DNA from 2 places in the Methylosinus sp. RM1 genome. Region 2 is predicted to be linked to the other one. Evidence: riboswitches for the same ligand, from Rfam matches in the RefSeq annotation. Region 2 holds a riboswitch; the other holds the start of a gene.
The links. A riboswitch is a leader RNA that binds a small molecule or an ion and turns the genes downstream of it on or off. The one in region 2 is predicted to bind cobalamin.
Positions count from the first base shown of each region.

Region 1: it holds a riboswitch for cobalamin, as region 2 does, so the genes downstream of both, FMZ75_RS15280 (TonB-dependent siderophore receptor) here and FMZ75_RS04415 (CbtB-domain containing protein) in region 2, are expected to answer to the same signal.

Region 1 covers NZ_WOVC01000024.1:9,790-17,764, forward strand. Annotated here, with positions in the region: gene FMZ75_RS15275 (hypothetical protein) at 1-369, opposite strand, end outside; gene FMZ75_RS15280 (TonB-dependent siderophore receptor) at 394-2,418, opposite strand; cobalamin riboswitch at 2,529-2,734, opposite strand; gene FMZ75_RS15285 (cupin domain-containing protein) at 2,872-3,303, shown strand; gene FMZ75_RS15290 (NAD-dependent succinate-semialdehyde dehydrogenase) at 3,309-4,760, opposite strand; gene FMZ75_RS15295 (extracellular solute-binding protein) at 5,071-6,960, shown strand; gene FMZ75_RS15300 (microcin C ABC transporter permease YejB) at 6,967-7,975, shown strand, end outside.
Region 2 covers NZ_WOVC01000005.1:6,229-14,203, reverse strand. Annotated here, with positions in the region: gene cobN (cobaltochelatase subunit CobN) at 1-105, opposite strand, end outside; gene cobW (cobalamin biosynthesis protein CobW) at 115-1,149, opposite strand; gene FMZ75_RS04420 (CbtA family protein) at 1,146-1,853, opposite strand; gene FMZ75_RS04415 (CbtB-domain containing protein) at 1,861-2,046, opposite strand; cobalamin riboswitch at 2,077-2,270, opposite strand; gene cobO (cob(I)yrinic acid a,c-diamide adenosyltransferase) at 2,312-2,941, shown strand; gene FMZ75_RS21290 (hypothetical protein) at 2,996-3,316, opposite strand; gene FMZ75_RS04400 (Nramp family divalent metal transporter) at 3,457-4,782, opposite strand; gene FMZ75_RS04395 (tetratricopeptide repeat protein) at 5,247-6,128, shown strand; gene FMZ75_RS04390 (hypothetical protein) at 6,354-6,536, shown strand; gene serA (phosphoglycerate dehydrogenase) at 6,760-7,975, opposite strand, start outside.

The sequences.
Region 1 (7,975 bases), on a different contig from region 2:
CATTGGAACGCATGTCCCCGAGAAGCGCCGATGCAGCTCCGCGCGCGCCGTGCGCCTATGCTGCGCGAGCGCAGGCGGCGTCGGCCGGCTGCGCGGTCCTTTTGTCTCGCCGATGCAGACGTGAAAATGCGTCTGCCCGAAAGCGATGGTGAGATAGCCGTCGAGAAGACCGATATGCGTCGGCGCATGATCGACGTGAATTTCGAAGGCCGCGCCTTGAATGATCGGCCCGAACACGATCTCGCGCCAATGATTTTCGAAGAGATCGCGCAAGAGCGCTTCCAGGCTCTGCGCGTCGGTCGGCAAAGCGAAGACATCGACCGGCGTTCCATCCGACTCCATGCGCCGTTGCGGCGTCGCATCCGTCATCGGTTCATTCTCCCTGAAACCGCGTCACCAGCTGAATTTCACGCCGCAATAGAGGGAGCGGCCCGCCGTTCCGTAGTTGTAGACTTCCTCATAGCGCGCATCGTTGACGTTCTCGATCCGCGCGAACACAGACATGCGCTCGTCGATCTTGTAATCGGCGAAGAGATCGAGCTTTGCGTAAGGCGCGAGCGTCACGCGCTGCGAGAAAATATAGTCGTAATCGGGGTTCGGCCCGACGAAGGCGAGGCGCGCCTCGAGCTCCAGCCCTGCAATTCCCGTGTAGATGAGGGAGCCCGTCGCCTTGTCGCGCGGCCGCCGGAACAGGCTGCGATGCGTCGTCAGATTTTCCGCGGCGAGATGCGTGTAGCTCGCGCGCAAGCGCCATTCGCCGGGAACGACGATCGCCTCGCCGGAAAATTCGACGCCTTTCGTGCGCGCGCGGCCGACATTGTAATAGCAGCCGAAGGCCTGCGTTGCGCTGCAGCTCGGCGCGCGGCCGAATTCGATGAGGTCGCGAAAGCGGTTTTCGAACAGCGACAGAGACGCGTAGAGACGCTCGCCGAACAAGGATTGATCGACGCCGACGTCATATCCGACGCTCGTCTCCGGCGCGAGAGCCGGATCGCCATATTGGCTGAAGCGCTGATAGAGCGAGGCGACGCGCGCGCCCGTGCCGGCGCTGCCGCGCAATTTGGTTCCTGTCTCCTCGAGACGATAAGCGGCGGTCGCGCGCCATGTCGCGAATGTGCGGTTCTGATCGACAGCGTCGATACGTCCGCCATAGGAGAGATCGACGCGATCGAACATTGTGAGCTTATGCTGCGCGAAGCCGGAATGCGTCGTCTGCACCGCGTCGATCGGCGTGAATGTGGTCGGCGGAACCGGGTCCTGCGACGTGCGGACCGACTCCGTCTCATTGCGCGCGCCGAAAGTCAGCAGGCCGAAGCCGCCGAGAGTCAGATCGCCCTGATATTCGAAGCCGCGCCGCGTTCCACGATAGCCGCGCCGGCAATTATAGGCGTCGTAGCTCGCATCATAGCAGGAGCGCGCCTGCCAGACGTCGCGGTTCGTCACATTGCCGAACAGAGTGAAGCGATTGTGCAATGCGCGGTCGAACATGTCGGCGTCGACGCGCGCATACCCTTGCGCGAATGTCGCGTGCTGATGGTTCTGCGGATCATAGACGTCGATCGCCGAGAAGGAATAGGGATTGTCGAAGCGGATGGCGCTGTCATAGCCGAAGAAGCCGGCCTCGACCGCGACATCCTCATTCACGCGATAGCCGAGGCGCGCGCTGGCGCCGCCTTTTCTGGTCGGATCATTGGGCGGCAGAGGCGGCAGAGGCGTCTTGCCGTCGCCGATCGTCAGCGGCCGCGCGATGCGATAGCCATAGCGCGGATGACCGTCGATCGTCAGCGCATCGATCGCGAATGCGTACCACAAGCGACCCTCGCTTCCCGAGACGCGCGCGCGCAAATGTCCGGTTCCATAGGAGCCGCCTTCCAGGGAGAGAGACGCGCGCGGCCGCCCCTCGCCTTTGCGCGTGACGATGTGAATGACGCCGCCCATCGCGTCGGAGCCATAGAGCGCCGACTGCGGGCCGCGCAGCACCTCCACGCGCTCTATGTCCGTGGCGACGAGGCCGCCGAGATCGACGGAGCCGTCGGTCGAGGACGGATCGCCGATGCGCACGCCATCGACGAGGACGAGCGTCTGACCGGGCGTCGCACCGCGTAGAAACACGGAGGTCTGCGCGCCGGGGCCGCCGGTCTCATAGAGATCGAGGCCCGGCGCGCCGCGCAGCGCCTCGGTGAGGCCGCTCGCGCCGCGCTTCTCGATCTGCGCGGAAGGGATCACGGTGACGGCGGAGGAGGATTTGTCGACGCGCTCTTCGACGCGATCGGCGGAGACGATGGTCGCCGCGCCGATTTCGACGGCGGGAAGCGCCTCCTGTCCCGCGGCGCGAGCGGGAAGGAGAAGCACGGCGGAAAAAAGCGCAAAACGAGAAGCGGCGCCCGCGAGGGCGGCCCGATGGGACAGGGAAGACATTGCTGAGCGACTCGCAGCAGACGTGGGCCGTCACTGCGAAAGGTCGCGACCCTCTCGCGCAAAGCGAAAAGGGTCTCGGCCGCCTCGGTGCACCCCGCCCGACGCTATCGCGCGTGACCACGACTGATGGCAGGTCTCCTGGCTCGCGGGTCAGCGCCTTCGGATCGCCTTCCCGGAGCGCATGGCTCCAGTGGCTCGTTTGATCCTCGGCTCGCCGCTCACAGTTGCGGGGGCAGCCGCGGCTTCGCGCCGTCGCCGGCGTTCACCGCATTCCCTTTTGATCCCTCGAGAGGGAACCATCCCTTTCAATAGAGCCGCGCCGCGCCGCCGTGTCAAGCGCCCGCTCGCATGTTCGGAACGAAGCCGCGCGCGGCGCGTTGGGACTGCGGCGGCGGGTCTCGTCCCGGGTCTCTCGCCCAATGGAAAATTCGATTAGAATTTCGGAGAAGATCAATGAGCGCCATTCACCTCGTCGCCACCAATGACCTGCCGCGCGCCAAAGTCGGCGGCGTGGACGATCCGAGCGTGCGTTGGGCCGGCGCCTTCGCCTCCTGCGGCGAGCATGGCGCGACGCAATCCTCGACCATCGTCTATGAGATCGAGCCCGGCGGACGGCTCGGCTGGCACACGGACGCCACCGAGGAGACGCAATATATTCTCGGCGGCTCCGGCGAATTGCGCGCCGAGGGCGGCGTCACCCATCATGTGCGGCCAGGCGACGTCTTCGTCATTCCTACGCCGCTACGGCATGATCTCGTCAACACGGGCGAGGAAACGCTGCGCGCCGTCGCCTTCTTCGCGGCGCCGATGTTCACGCAGCGTTTCGACAATGTGATGATCGCGCCCGACGTGCACGTGCTGGGCACGCCGAATCGCGCGGGCTGAGCGCCTCACATATTGCCGAGACAGACATATTTGATCTCGAGATAGCTCTCTATGCCGTATTTGGAGCCCTCGCGTCCCATGCCCGACTGCTTCACGCCGCCGAAAGGCGCCGCCTCGCTCGACATGAGCGACTCATTGACGCCGACCATGCCGAACTCGAGCTGCTCTGCGACGCGGAACACGCGCGCTATGTCGCGGCTGTAGAAATAAGCGGCGAGGCCATAATGCGTCGAATTGGCGAGGCGGATCGCCTCCGCTTCATCCTCGAAAGTGGTGATCGCGGCGACGGGGCCGAAAATCTCCTCCGCGAAGATCTGCATGTCCGGCCGCGTATCGAAGAGCACGGTCGGCGCATAGAAATTGCCGCCGAGCTCATGGCGTCCGCCGCCGGTCAGCACTTTCGCGCCGCGCGCGCGGGCGTCGGCGACGAGACGCTCGACCTTCTCCACCGCCGCCTCCTCGATCAGCGGGCCGACGACGACGCCGGGCTCGACGCCGCGCCCGACCTTCAGCCTGGAGGCAGCCTCGGCGAGCTTGGCGCCGAAGGCCTCGGCGACATCCCTATGCACGAGGAAGCGATTGGCGCAGACGCAGGTCTGGCCGCTGTTGCGATATTTGGTCGCCAGCGCGCCCTTCACCGCGAGATCGACATCGGCGTCGGCGAAGACGATGAAAGGCGCGTTGCCGCCCAGCTCCATCGAGCATTTCTGCACATTCTCCGCTGCCTGACGCAGAAGAATTTTCCCCACTTCGGTCGAGCCGGTGAAGCTGATCTTGCGCACCGTCGGATTGGAGGTCAGCTCCACGCCGACGCTGGCGGGGTCGTTGGTCGTCACCACATTGAGCACGCCGTCCGGCACGCCGGCGCGCTGGGCGATCTCGGCGAGCGCTATGGCCGAGAGCGGCGTCAGCTCGGCCGGCTTCACCACCATCGTGCAGCCGGCGGCGAGCGCCGCGCCGGCCTTGCGCGCGATCATGGCGGAAGGGAAGTTCCAGGGCGTGATCGCGGCGGTGACGCCGATCGCCTGCTTGAACACGAGAATGCGCTTCTCGCGCGCCTGCTGCGGAATTACGTCGCCATAGACGCGGCGACCCTCCTCCGCGAACCAGTCGAAATAGGCCGCGGCATAGGCGATCTCGCCGCGCGCCTCGGCGATCGGCTTGCCCTGCTCTGCGGTGATGATCTGCGCGAGGCGCTCCTGATCGGCGAGCAGCAGATCATGCAGGCGTCGCAATATTTGCGCCCGCTCCTTGGCGAGCTTGCCGCGCCAGCCGGGCAAAGCGCGCTCGGCGGCCTCGATCGCGCGGCGCGTCTCGGCCGCGCCCAGGTCCGGGACCTCGGCCAATACCGCGCCCGTAGCCGGATCGCGAACGGCGAAGGTCGCGCCATTGTCAGCGGCGACGAAGGCGCCGTCGATGAAGGCCTGATGGCGGAACGGGCGGGGCTCTCTGGTCATCTCGGCTGCGCTCCCGACGCGATACGAAAGGGGCCATCGAATACGGCGCCTTGGCCAGCGGACACAACATTTAGCTTCCGCAAATCGCTCGGGGAGAGGCCCGCCCGCGGTTCCGCTGCCCGAAAAGCGGCGCTTTCCGGGCCTATCCGGCGCTCTCCCGCGGAAGGCGGAACCGCTGCCCCGGCTCGCGCGTCATATGGGAGGCGACCGCAATCTCATATGGCTTCATCCTGAAAATCCGACATAATCGCGGGATTCGCGTAAGCTGCCGCGCTCGCGCCAGTCATGACGCCCCGAAAGCGAGATCACCTTGGCTGAAACACGCAATTTTCTTCCCGTGACGCGCCGCCGGGCGCTCGCCGCCATCTCGAGCCTCGCGGGGCTGGCCCTGCCGGGATGGGCTATGCGCCCCGCCCTCGCCGAAGCAGCCCCGGGCGAGACCGAGAGCCATGGGCTCTCCATTTTCGGCGAGCTCGCCGAGCCCGCCGATTTTCCGCATTTCGCCTATGTGAACCCCAATGCGCCCAAGGGCGGAACGCTGGTGATGGAGCCGCCGCCGCCCGAGACGAGCAGCTACGATTCGCTCAACCCCTATATTTTGCGCGGCAATCCGGCTGCGGGCATCGGACTCGTCTACGATACATTGATGGCAGGCAGCCTCGACGAGCGCGACGCGCTCTACGGCCTCGTCGCCAAGCAGGTCCGCATTTCCGCCGATAAGCTCACCTACACTTTTATGCTACGCAGAGAAGCGCGCTTTCATGACGGCTCGCCGCTCACTGCCCATGACGTCGCCTTCTCTCTCGATATTTTGAAGAATGAGGGCCATCCGTCGATCTCGCAATCGCTGCGCGACCTCGTGAGCGCGACGGCGATCGCAGACGACATTCTCGTCGTGAAGCTCGCGCCGAGTCGCACGCGCGACCTGCCGATCGTGGTCGCCAGTCAGCCGATTTTCTCCAAAGCATTTTATACGAAACACAAGTTCAACGAGACGACGATGGAGCCGCCTCTCGGCTCTTCGGCCTATAAGGTCGGGCCCTTCAACCCGGGCCGTTTCATATCCTTCGAGCGCGTGCCGGACTATTGGGCGAAAGACTTGCCGGTCAATGTCGGCCAAGCCAATTTCGACGTGATCCGCTTCGACTATTACGCTGATCGCAACGTCGCCTTCGAGGCGTTCAAAGCCGGCTCCTTCACCGCGCACGAGGAGTTCACTTCCGCGATTTGGGCGACAGGCTACGACTTCCCCGCCTTTCGCGAGGGGCGCGTCAAGCGCGAGGAAATCCCCGACTACAACAATTCCAACTCTCAAGGCTGGTTTTTGAACATTCGCCGGCCGGTTTTTTCCGATCCGCGCGTGCGCAAGGCGCTCGGCTACGCTTTCGACTTCGAGTGGACCAATCACAACCTTATGTATGATTCCTACAAGCGGACGAGCTCCTATTTCGAGAATTCGGACCTCGAGGCGGTAGGTCCGCCGACGCCCGCCGAGCTCGCGTTGCTGGAGCCGTTTCGCGATCAGTTGCCGAAAGAAGTCTTCGATGCGCCCTTCCAGCCGCCCGTCTCCGATGGATCTGGTCAAGACCGCAATCTGCTTCGCAAGGCCATCGATCTGCTGACCGAGGCCGGGTGCACGCGCAGGGACGGCGTGACGCGCCTGCCGAGCGGCAAACCGATCGAAGTCGAATTTCTCTATAATTCGAGCTTCTTCGAACGTCTCACTCAGCCCTTCGTCAAAAATCTGAAGCTTATCGGCGTCAATGCGCGCATCCGGATCGTCGACTCCGCGCAATACAAGGCGCGGCTCGACGATTTCGACTACGACATCATCATGGAGCGCCCGCGCATGGGCTATTCGCCGGGCGAGGAACTGCGCGTCATGTTCGGCTCCCGAGCGGCGGGAACCAAAGGCGAGCGCAATGTGATCGGCGTCGCCGATCCGGTCGTCGACGCCCTCATCGAAAAGGCGCTGCTCGCAAACTCGCGCGCCGAGCTCGTCGCAATCTGCCGCGCTCTCGATCGTGTGCTGATCGCGGGCTATTATTGGATTCCGCATTATTACAAGCCGACGCATTGGATCGCCCATTGGGATGTGTTCGGCCGCCCGGAGCGCTACCCACGCTTCGACCCGGGCATAGCCGCGACATGGTGGTGGGACGACGCCAAAGCGCGCAAGATCAACTACACGGGGCGTTGAACGAATATGGCCGCCTATATTCTGCGACGCCTTTTGCTGATGATCCCGACGATCCTCGGCATCATGCTCATCTCCTTCGCCATTGTGCAATTCGCGCCGGGCGGCCCTGTCGAGCGCGTCATCGCGCAGCTGCAGGGCTATGACATGGGCGCGACCTCGCGCTTTTCCGGCGGCGGCGGCGATGTCGGCCGCGGCGGCGCGGCGACGCCGGGCGCCGGCGCGGAAGGCGCCTCCAAATATCGCGGCGCGCAGGGGCTCGATCCCAAATTCATCGCCGAGCTGGAAAAGCAGTTCGGCTTCGACAAGCCGGCCTGGGAACGCTTCCTGCTGATGGTGAAGAATTACGCCGTCTTCGACTTCGGCCGTAGCTATTTCCGTGACGAGAGCGTGCTGAAGCTCATCGGCGAGAAGCTGCCCGTTTCAATGTCGCTCGGCTTATGGATGACGCTCATCTCCTATTCCGTCTCCATTCCGCTCGGCATCGCCAAGGCGGTGCGCGACGGCGAGCGCTTCGACGCCTGGACCTCCAATCTCGTCATCATCGGCTATGCGATTCCGAGCTTCCTCTTCGCCATGCTGCTCATCGTGCTCTTCGCGGGCGGCTCATTTTGGCAGATATTCCCGTTACGCGGCCTCGTCTCGGAGAATTTCTCGGAGCTGTCGCTCATCGGCAAGGTCGGCGATTATCTGTGGCACATCTGCCTGCCCGTGCTCGCCATGACGCTCGGCGCCTTCGCGACGCAGACGTTTCTGACCAAGAACTCCTTCCTCGACGAGATCCGTAAGCAATATGTGCAGACGGCGCGCATGAAGGGCCTCACCGAAAATCGCGTGCTCTATGGCCATGTGTTCCGCAACGCCATGCTCATCGTCGTCTCCGGCTTTCCGGGCGCCTTCGTGCACGCCTTCCTCACCGGCTCGGTGCTGATCGAGACCATCTTCTCGCTCGACGGGCTCGGCTATCTCTCCTACGAATCCATCGTCAATCGCGATTATCCGGTGGTGTTCGCCAATC
Region 2 (7,975 bases):
GGCGTCGGAGAAGGAGAGGAAGACGATCTCGGCGGGAGTCTGCCCGAGGTCGACCGCCGCCTCATTATCGTCGAGGCCATGGAGATCGCGCGCGAGCAGATGCATGGCGCGTCCTCAGCTCGTCAGCATGGCCGTCACGCCCGCGCGATCGAGACCCTTTTCGCCGATGACGACGAGGCGGCTCGCGCGATTCTCATCGGCGCGCCAGGGGCGGTCGAACTGATGACGAAAGCGCGCGCCGACGCCCTGCACCAATAGGCGCATCGGCTTGCCGGCGATCTCGACGAAGCCTTTCATGCGCAAAACATCATGCGCCTCGGCGACGCGAGCCAAGCGCTCGATCAGCTCGGCCGGGTCGCGCGCGGCGGCGATCTCGACGATGAAGCTCTCGAAATCGTCGTGATCGTGGTCCTCTTCCGTATCATGATGAGAGGGGCGATTGGCGAGATCGTCCTCCGCCGCCGCGCCGAGACCGAGCAGAATGGCAGGATCGAGCCTGCCCTCGCTGGCGCGCAGCAGCTTTACCGCGCGGGGCGCAGTGGCGCGGATTTGCTCCGTGACTTGCGCTTCCTCTTCCGCGCTCAGCTGATCGGTCTTGTTGAGCACGATGAGATCGGCGCAGAGAAGCTGATCCTCGAAGACTTCCTCGAGCGGATTGTCGTGGTCGATCGCGAGGGTTTCGGCGCGCTCTTTCGCGATGGCGTCGAGATCGTCGGCGAAGCGGCCCGCCGCCACCGCCGGGCCGTCCACCACGGCGATGACGCCGTCGACGGTGAGATGCGGGCGGATCGTCGGCCATTCGAAGGCTTTGACCAGAGGCTTGGGCAGAGCGAGGCCGGAGGTCTCGATGATGATGTGCTCCGGCCGGTTCGGATGCGCGAGCAGCGCCTCGATCGCCGGCGCGAAATCATCGGCGACCGTGCAGCAGAGGCATCCATTGGCCAGCTCGACGATATTCTCCTCGGGGCAATTCTCCACGCCGCAGGCGCGAAGAACGTCGCCGTCCACGCCGACATCGCCGAACTCGTTGATGATGAGCGCGAGGCGGCGTCCGCGCGCCGTCTCGAGGATATGGCGAATCAGCGTCGTCTTGCCGGCGCCGAGAAAGCCGGTGACGATGGTCGCGGGGATTTTGGCGAAGCTGCTCACGCCGCCGCCTCCGCGCCCGCCTTTGTCGGGAGACGACGCCAGACGAAGCCGACCGCCGCGCCGACCAGAATCCAGGTGATCGCGTGAATGGCGAGAGAAGCGGCGGCGAAACGCGCGGCCAGCTCGGCCGGCGCGGTGCTCTCGGGCGCCGGCGGCTGCGGCGCGCCGATGAAATGCGGCGCGATAATGAGCGCGACGCCCAGTGCTTTGATGAGCGGACGCTCGACGCGCAGCACGGCGAAAAGGCCGGCGCCGGTCGCGGCCGCGGTGCCGATCCACCAGAATTGGCGCGCGGCGAGATCGCCGGCGGCGCTGCCCGGCAGTTCCGGCGCGAGGCCGAGACTGGTGGCGAGGCCGGTGGAGGCGAAGGCGCAGGCGCCCCAGAGTGCGGCGCGCTTGGGTTCGATCGTCTCGCCGGAGAGCAGCATCAGCGCGAGCAGCACGAAAGCGTAGCCGACCGCGGTGACGCTCGTCGCGACGCTGGTCGCGGCGGTGCGCTGGAGGCCCGGTGTGGGCTCCCAAGTGGGCTCGGCGGCGTGCTCGTGCTGATGCGCCTCGCCTCCCGCATGGGCCTGCTCGGCCGCGGTCTCATAGACCTCGGCGGCGAGGATCAGCGGAGTCGTGGTGACATTCTGCAGGGCCGCGACCGCGAGCCCCGCGAGAAGGCCGGCCAAAAGGCCGACCGCGAGGAGTCGCTGGATCACCGCTGCGTCAGTGGCAGGGGAAGCCGAGCGAATGGCGCGAATCATGCGCGGCGTTATGCGCGACGCTCGCATAGGAGAAGCCGGCGAGATAGACGAGCCCGGCGCCGAGCGTGAAGACGATGAGCGCGGCGCGCAGCATCTCGAGGCGGCTGGCGGAGAGAATCGCGGCGGCGGAAAGGGTCTTCGTGGTCATGTTCTGCTCCTCGCCGCCCCACCGGCGGCATTCGTGGTTTCGCTGGACGGCAGGTCTCCTGGCTCGCGGGTCGCTGCGCTCGCCGCCTTCCCGGGCTTTCACCCAGTGGCCTCACGGGCTCGCGCTCGCCGCTCACAGTTGCGGGGGCAGCCGCGGATCGGAGCGAGCCCCTACCGCATTCCCTCTTCGCCTCCTTGCGGAGGACCGTCGCGAACAGTCATATGACGGAGAGAAGGAGCCGTCAAACGGCGAGGAGGCGCTGATCATGTCGGAAGTCGCGGAAGAAGACGCCGCCCGCCGCCATCGCGAGAAGATGGAGAAGCGCAAGGCTGTGCAGGACGCCGAGGTCGCCGGCAAGAGCATCGCCGAGAAGGGCCTGCTGATGGTCCACACCGGCCCCGGCAAGGGTAAGTCGACCGCGGCCTTCGGCCTCGCGCTGCGGGCGATGGGGCATGGGCTGAAGGTGGGCGTCGTGCAATTCGGCAAGGGCGCCTGGGACACCGGCGAGCGGCGAATCCTCGAGAAGCTCGGCGCAGAGGAGGAGCTGCTCTGCTGGCGCACGCTCGGCGAGGGCTTCACCTGGGAGACGCAGGACCGCGTCCGCGACGAGGCTGCGGCCCGCCGCGCCTGGGACGCCGCGAAGGAGATGATGGCCGATGCGTCGATAAGACTGCTAGTGCTCGACGAATTGTCGATCGCGCTGCGCTATGAGCATCTGCCGCTGGCGGAGGTGGTCGAGGCGCTAACGGCCCGGCGCGGCGATCTGCATGTCGTCGTCACCGGCCGAAACGCCAAGCCCGAACTGATCGCCATCGCCGATCTCGTCACCGAGATGACGCTGGTGAAGCATCATTTCCAGGCCGGGGTGAAGGCGCAGAAGGGCGTCGAGTTCTGAGAGCGGCGTCCCGGCCGGCCGAGGCCTCGCCGGGAGCCGATCGACGAGCCGCGATCAGCAGACCCAGTGACGGCGGCCGTTCCACCAGCGCCAGCAGGCGTTGGGGGCGACGCGCGGCCCCGCGTAATAGCGTGGTCCCGCATAATAGGACCGTCCATAATAACCCCCGCCATAACCGCCGCCCCATCCGGCGTGGCGCCCGGCGTGATGGCCGTGATGGCCGTGATGATGATGGCGGCCGTGATGATGATGATGGTGGCGGTGGTGGTGGCCGTGATGGTGATGGCCGTGATGATGGTGGCCGCGGGCGGAGGCTGCGCCGGGCAGCATCAGCGCGCCGATCAGAGCCGCTGCATAAACCATATGTCGAATCATGCCGTTCTTTCCTTGCTTTGATCGAGGAGGCTCTCGGCGCCGCCTCGGCTGGGAAAGAACGTCGCGCGCAAAGGGATTGTTCCGGCGCGCGCATGGTAAACGCCGCCTTGCCGGACCGCATGGTCAAGGGAGGGTTAAGATCAGCCGAGGATCGCGTCGAGGATGAGCTTGCCGTTGAGCGCGATAATGGCCAGCGCGATGACGGCCGCGACGGCGGTGGTCGCCCGCGGCGCCGTGAGTTCGCCCATGAATTTGCGCGAGGCGGTGAACCAGACCAGGGGCACGACGGCGAAAGGCAGAGTGAAGCTCAGCACCACCTGGCTCAGCACCAGCAGCCGTCCGGTCGCCGCTTCCCCGGCGATCAGCGTGACGGCGACGGCCGGGACGATGGCGATGAGCCGCGTGATCAGGCGCCGCAGCGCCGGCCTCATGCGCAGCTCGAGGAAGCCCTCCATCACGATCTGCCCGGCGAGTGTCGCCGTCACCGTGGAGTTGAGGCCGCAGGCGATGAGCGCGATGGCGAAGAGCTTGGCGGCGATCGGCGCGCCGAGCAGCGGGGCGATCAGCGTATAGGCCTGGCCGAGCTCGGCGACCTCGGTATGGCCGGAGGCGTGGAACACCGCCGCCGCCAGCATCAGAATCGAGCCATTGATGACGAGCGCGAAGAGCAGCGCCAGCGAGCTGTCGAAAATGGCGAAGTCGATCGCTTCGCGCCGTTCGGCCGGGCCGGAGCCGACGTCGCGCGTCTGCACGATATAAGAGTGGAGGAAGAGATTGTGCGGCATCACAGTCGCGCCGAGAATGCCGAGGCCGATATAGAGCATTTCGGGATTTTCGATCAGCGCCCGGGTGGGGACGAGGCCGGCGGCGACCGCGCCGAGATCGGGCCGCGCCAGCAGCAGCTGGCCGCCGAAGGCGAGCGCGATGATCCCCAGCATGGCGACGACGAAAAGCTCGATCTTGCGAAAGCCTAGGCGCTCGAAGGCGAGCACGAGGAAAGTATCGAGCAGAGTGACGACGACGCCGAAAGCGAGCGGCAGGCCGAACAGCAATTGCAAGCCGATCGCCGTGCCGATGACCTCGGCGAGATCGGTCGCCAATATGCCCGCCTCGGCCAGGAGCCAGAGCCCCATCGAGGCCATGCGCGGAAAACGGCGGCGGCAGGCGCTGGCGAGATCGAGCCCTGTGGCGAGGCCGAGCCGCGCCGTCAGCGATTGCAGCACGATCGCCATCAAGCTGGACAGGACGGCGACGAAGAGCAGAGCCGTGCCGAATTTGGAGCCGCCGGCGAGGGCGGTCGCCCAATTGCCGGGGTCCATATAGCCGGTGGCGACGAGATAGCCCGGGCCGAGGAAGATGAAGAGGCGGCGAAAGCCGACGGTCTCGCGCGGGACGCGCACCGAACCGCGCATATCGCCGCGCGCCGAAACGAGCGTGGCGGAAAAATCGGGCGAGACGGCGTGCATCGGGCGACCTTCGGCTTCGCTCGCCTTCCTCCGAGGCGGACCTTCCTCGAACGATATAGGCCCCTCCCGCCGCGAGCGCCAGCGATCGGCGCCGGCGGCCGCGCAGGCGCAATGTGGACTGGGTCGTTTCTATGTCGCAATGCGTAGCCGGATGCGTCGTGGAGGCGTCCGGCATGTGGCGAAACGCGAAAACTTGTGACCTTGTTGCAACAGTCGTCGAGATAGTTTTCCGCAGAGCGCGCAAAGCGCCACATGCCCCTTTTCAGCCATAAACGCTGCGCTAATCTCGGCCGGTCACAAGGTCATCGAGGACATGGGGACGCCTCCCGCGCCGGCTCGTCGCGCGGGAGAACGCTCTTCTCGTTTTTGAACGACTGTCGTCGAATTTTCGACAGTGACGCATGGCGGTGGTAGTGCGCGGCGTTTTTTCGAACGCCAGCGGCGTTGAGAAAGTCAGATCCTCGATGATCGTGTTTCTCCAGGCGATTGCGTCGACGGTAGGGCCGCGCGGGCGTCTCGGGACGCTCTATCTCGCGCTCGGCTGCGCGACGGTCGGGGCTGTTTCCGCGGAGCGGGCCCTCGCCTTCGACGGGAAGGAGCCGCGCTCCCTCGCCGCCGCCACACAGCCGCTCACCATCTTCAAGGATCCGCGAGCGGCTCTGCGCGCCGGTCTCGAGAGCTATCATGCCGGCAACGCCAAAAAGTCGGTGGAGGCGCTGCGCTACGCCGCCGATGGCGGGGAATCGCTCGCTCAGTGGAAGCTCGGCCGCATGTATGCGGAGGGGGACGGCGTCACCCGCGACGACGCCAAGGCCTATGCCTATTTCTCCAAGCTCGTCGATCATTTCGCCGATGACGAGCCGAGCCCGCGCGAGCGGTTGATGGCGGCCGGCGCCTTTGTGGCCGTCGGCGTCTATTATCTCGAGGGCATCGCCGCCGCGAAGATCGAGCCGGACGCCGGCCGCGCCTTCGATCTCTTCCGTTACGCCGCGACCTATTTCGGAAACGCCGACGCTCAATATAACCTCGCGCGCATGTATCTCGACGGCAATGGCGTCTCCAAGGATGCGCGCCAGGCCGCCAATTGGCTCGATCTCGCCGCGCGCAAGGGCCATGCGCCGTCGCAGGCGCTGCTCGGCCATCTTATGTTCAACGGCGAGGCCGGCGGTCCGCCGCAGCGCGCCCGCGGGCTGATGTATCTCACGCTGGCGCGCGAGGCCGCCGGCGATCGCCCGACCGATCAATGGATCGTCGAGCTGCATTCGCGCGCGCTGGCGCGGGCGAGCGAGGGGGACCGCAAAGCGGCCGTGGCCATGCTCGAATATTATCTGACGCGCCGGGACTGAGCGCCCTTTCTCACGCAATGAGACATATGAGGCGATCCTGGAGCCGTCGGGCCTCGGGGTCGCCTTTTTGCGTCCGCGCTTCCGTTGCGCATTGAAACTGACTAATTTTGTCGCGCGCCTACATGCCGCATTGAAACTGGAAACGAGATGTTGTAGGCTTGCGCCGATGCGCCGCATCAAGTGCAAAAAAAACAAAATAAGCACCAACATTCGGAGGATCGTCACATGTCTATCGGCACTCACAGCAGCGCGGATATCGGCAAAACCGTGCTTTGGATCGTCGGCATCACGGCGTTCGTCATTATCGCTCTGACGAAGGTTCCGGACTGGATTTCGCCGGCCGGCACCAATGGCACCGGCAACGGCTCCGATCCGGGCGTCGGCCGCACCGTGAAGATGATTCAGTAATAGAGACGATCCTTCGCCTTTCGGCTGTGGCTTCACTCCCTTCTCGTGAAGCTCGCGGCTCGGCGTCGATCGTGGACTTTTGAAAAGTCGTCACTCGATCCGCCTCCTCCGCCTCGATGTCGCGACATCGAGGCGGAGTGAGGCGGACGAGGAGGCGCCGGGGAGAGGACTCCCCGTCTGCGGCCGGGACGCTCCGCCTGTGAAAAAGCGCCGCTCTTTCCTTTTAAAATTGCAGAGTCGTGGCGAAGCGCACGCCGGCGAGCGCGGCGATCTCTCGCATCGTCTCGCGCGGCGCCGGCTCGTCGACCGCGACGAGGGCCACGGCCGAGCCGCCCGGCCGATCGCGTCCCAGAGCGCAAGTGGCGATATTCACGCCCGCCGCGCCGAGTAATCCTGCGAAACGTCCGATGAAGCCGGGCCGGTCGGCGGTGGAGACGAAAATCATCCGTTCGGCGAATTCCGCTTCCACGCGCACGCCCTCCACCGCGACGATGCGCGGCCTTTCATCGTGGAACACAGAGCCGGCGATCCTTCTCTCCCCCGCGCGCGTTATTACCGAGACGGCGACGAGAGAATCATAATCGCTCTCGCCGGAGCGCGTCGCTTCATCGATCGCGATCCCGCGCTCCTTGGCGATGGCGAGCGCCGAGACGAGATTGACCTCGGCCAGCGCCGGACGCAGCATGCCGGCGATGGCGGCCGCCGTCATCGCCGCGATATTGCGCTGCGCCGCCGCGCCTTCGTAGACGACGGAGATGCGCTCGATCGGCGCTTCGGTCGCCTGGCCGAGGAAGGAGCCGAGCTTTTCGGAAAGATCGACGAAGGGCGCGAGCCGCGGCGCTTCCTCGGCGCCGATCGAGGGAAAGTTGACGGCGTTGACAATCGCGCCGCGTGTCAAAAAATCCGACATCTGCTCGGCGATCTGCACGGCGACCTTCTCCTGCGCTTCTATCGTCGAAGCGCCGAGATGCGGCGTGCAGACGACATTGGGGCGCGAGAACAGCGGATTTTCGCGCGCCGGCTCGGTCTCGAACACATCGAGCGCGGCGCCGGCCACATGGCCTTCATCCAGCGCCGCGACGAGCGCCGCCTCGTCGAGAAGGCCGCCGCGCGCGCAATTGACGATGCGCACGCCGCGCCTCGTTCGTTTCAGCGATTGCGCGTTCAGCAGATTGCGCGTTTTGGCCGTGAGCGGCGTATGCAGAGTGATGAAATCGGCGCGCGCCAGCAGCTGTTCGAGATCGACCGGCTCGACGCCGAGCCTTTTGGCGCGCTCCTCGGTGAGGAAGGGATCATAGGCGATGACGCGCATCGAAAAGCCGAGCGCGCGAGTCGCGACATTGGCGCCGACATTGCCGCAGCCGATGATTCCGAGCGTCTTGCCGGCGAGCTCGACGCCCATGAATTTGCTCTTCTCCCATTTGCCGGCGCGTGTGGAG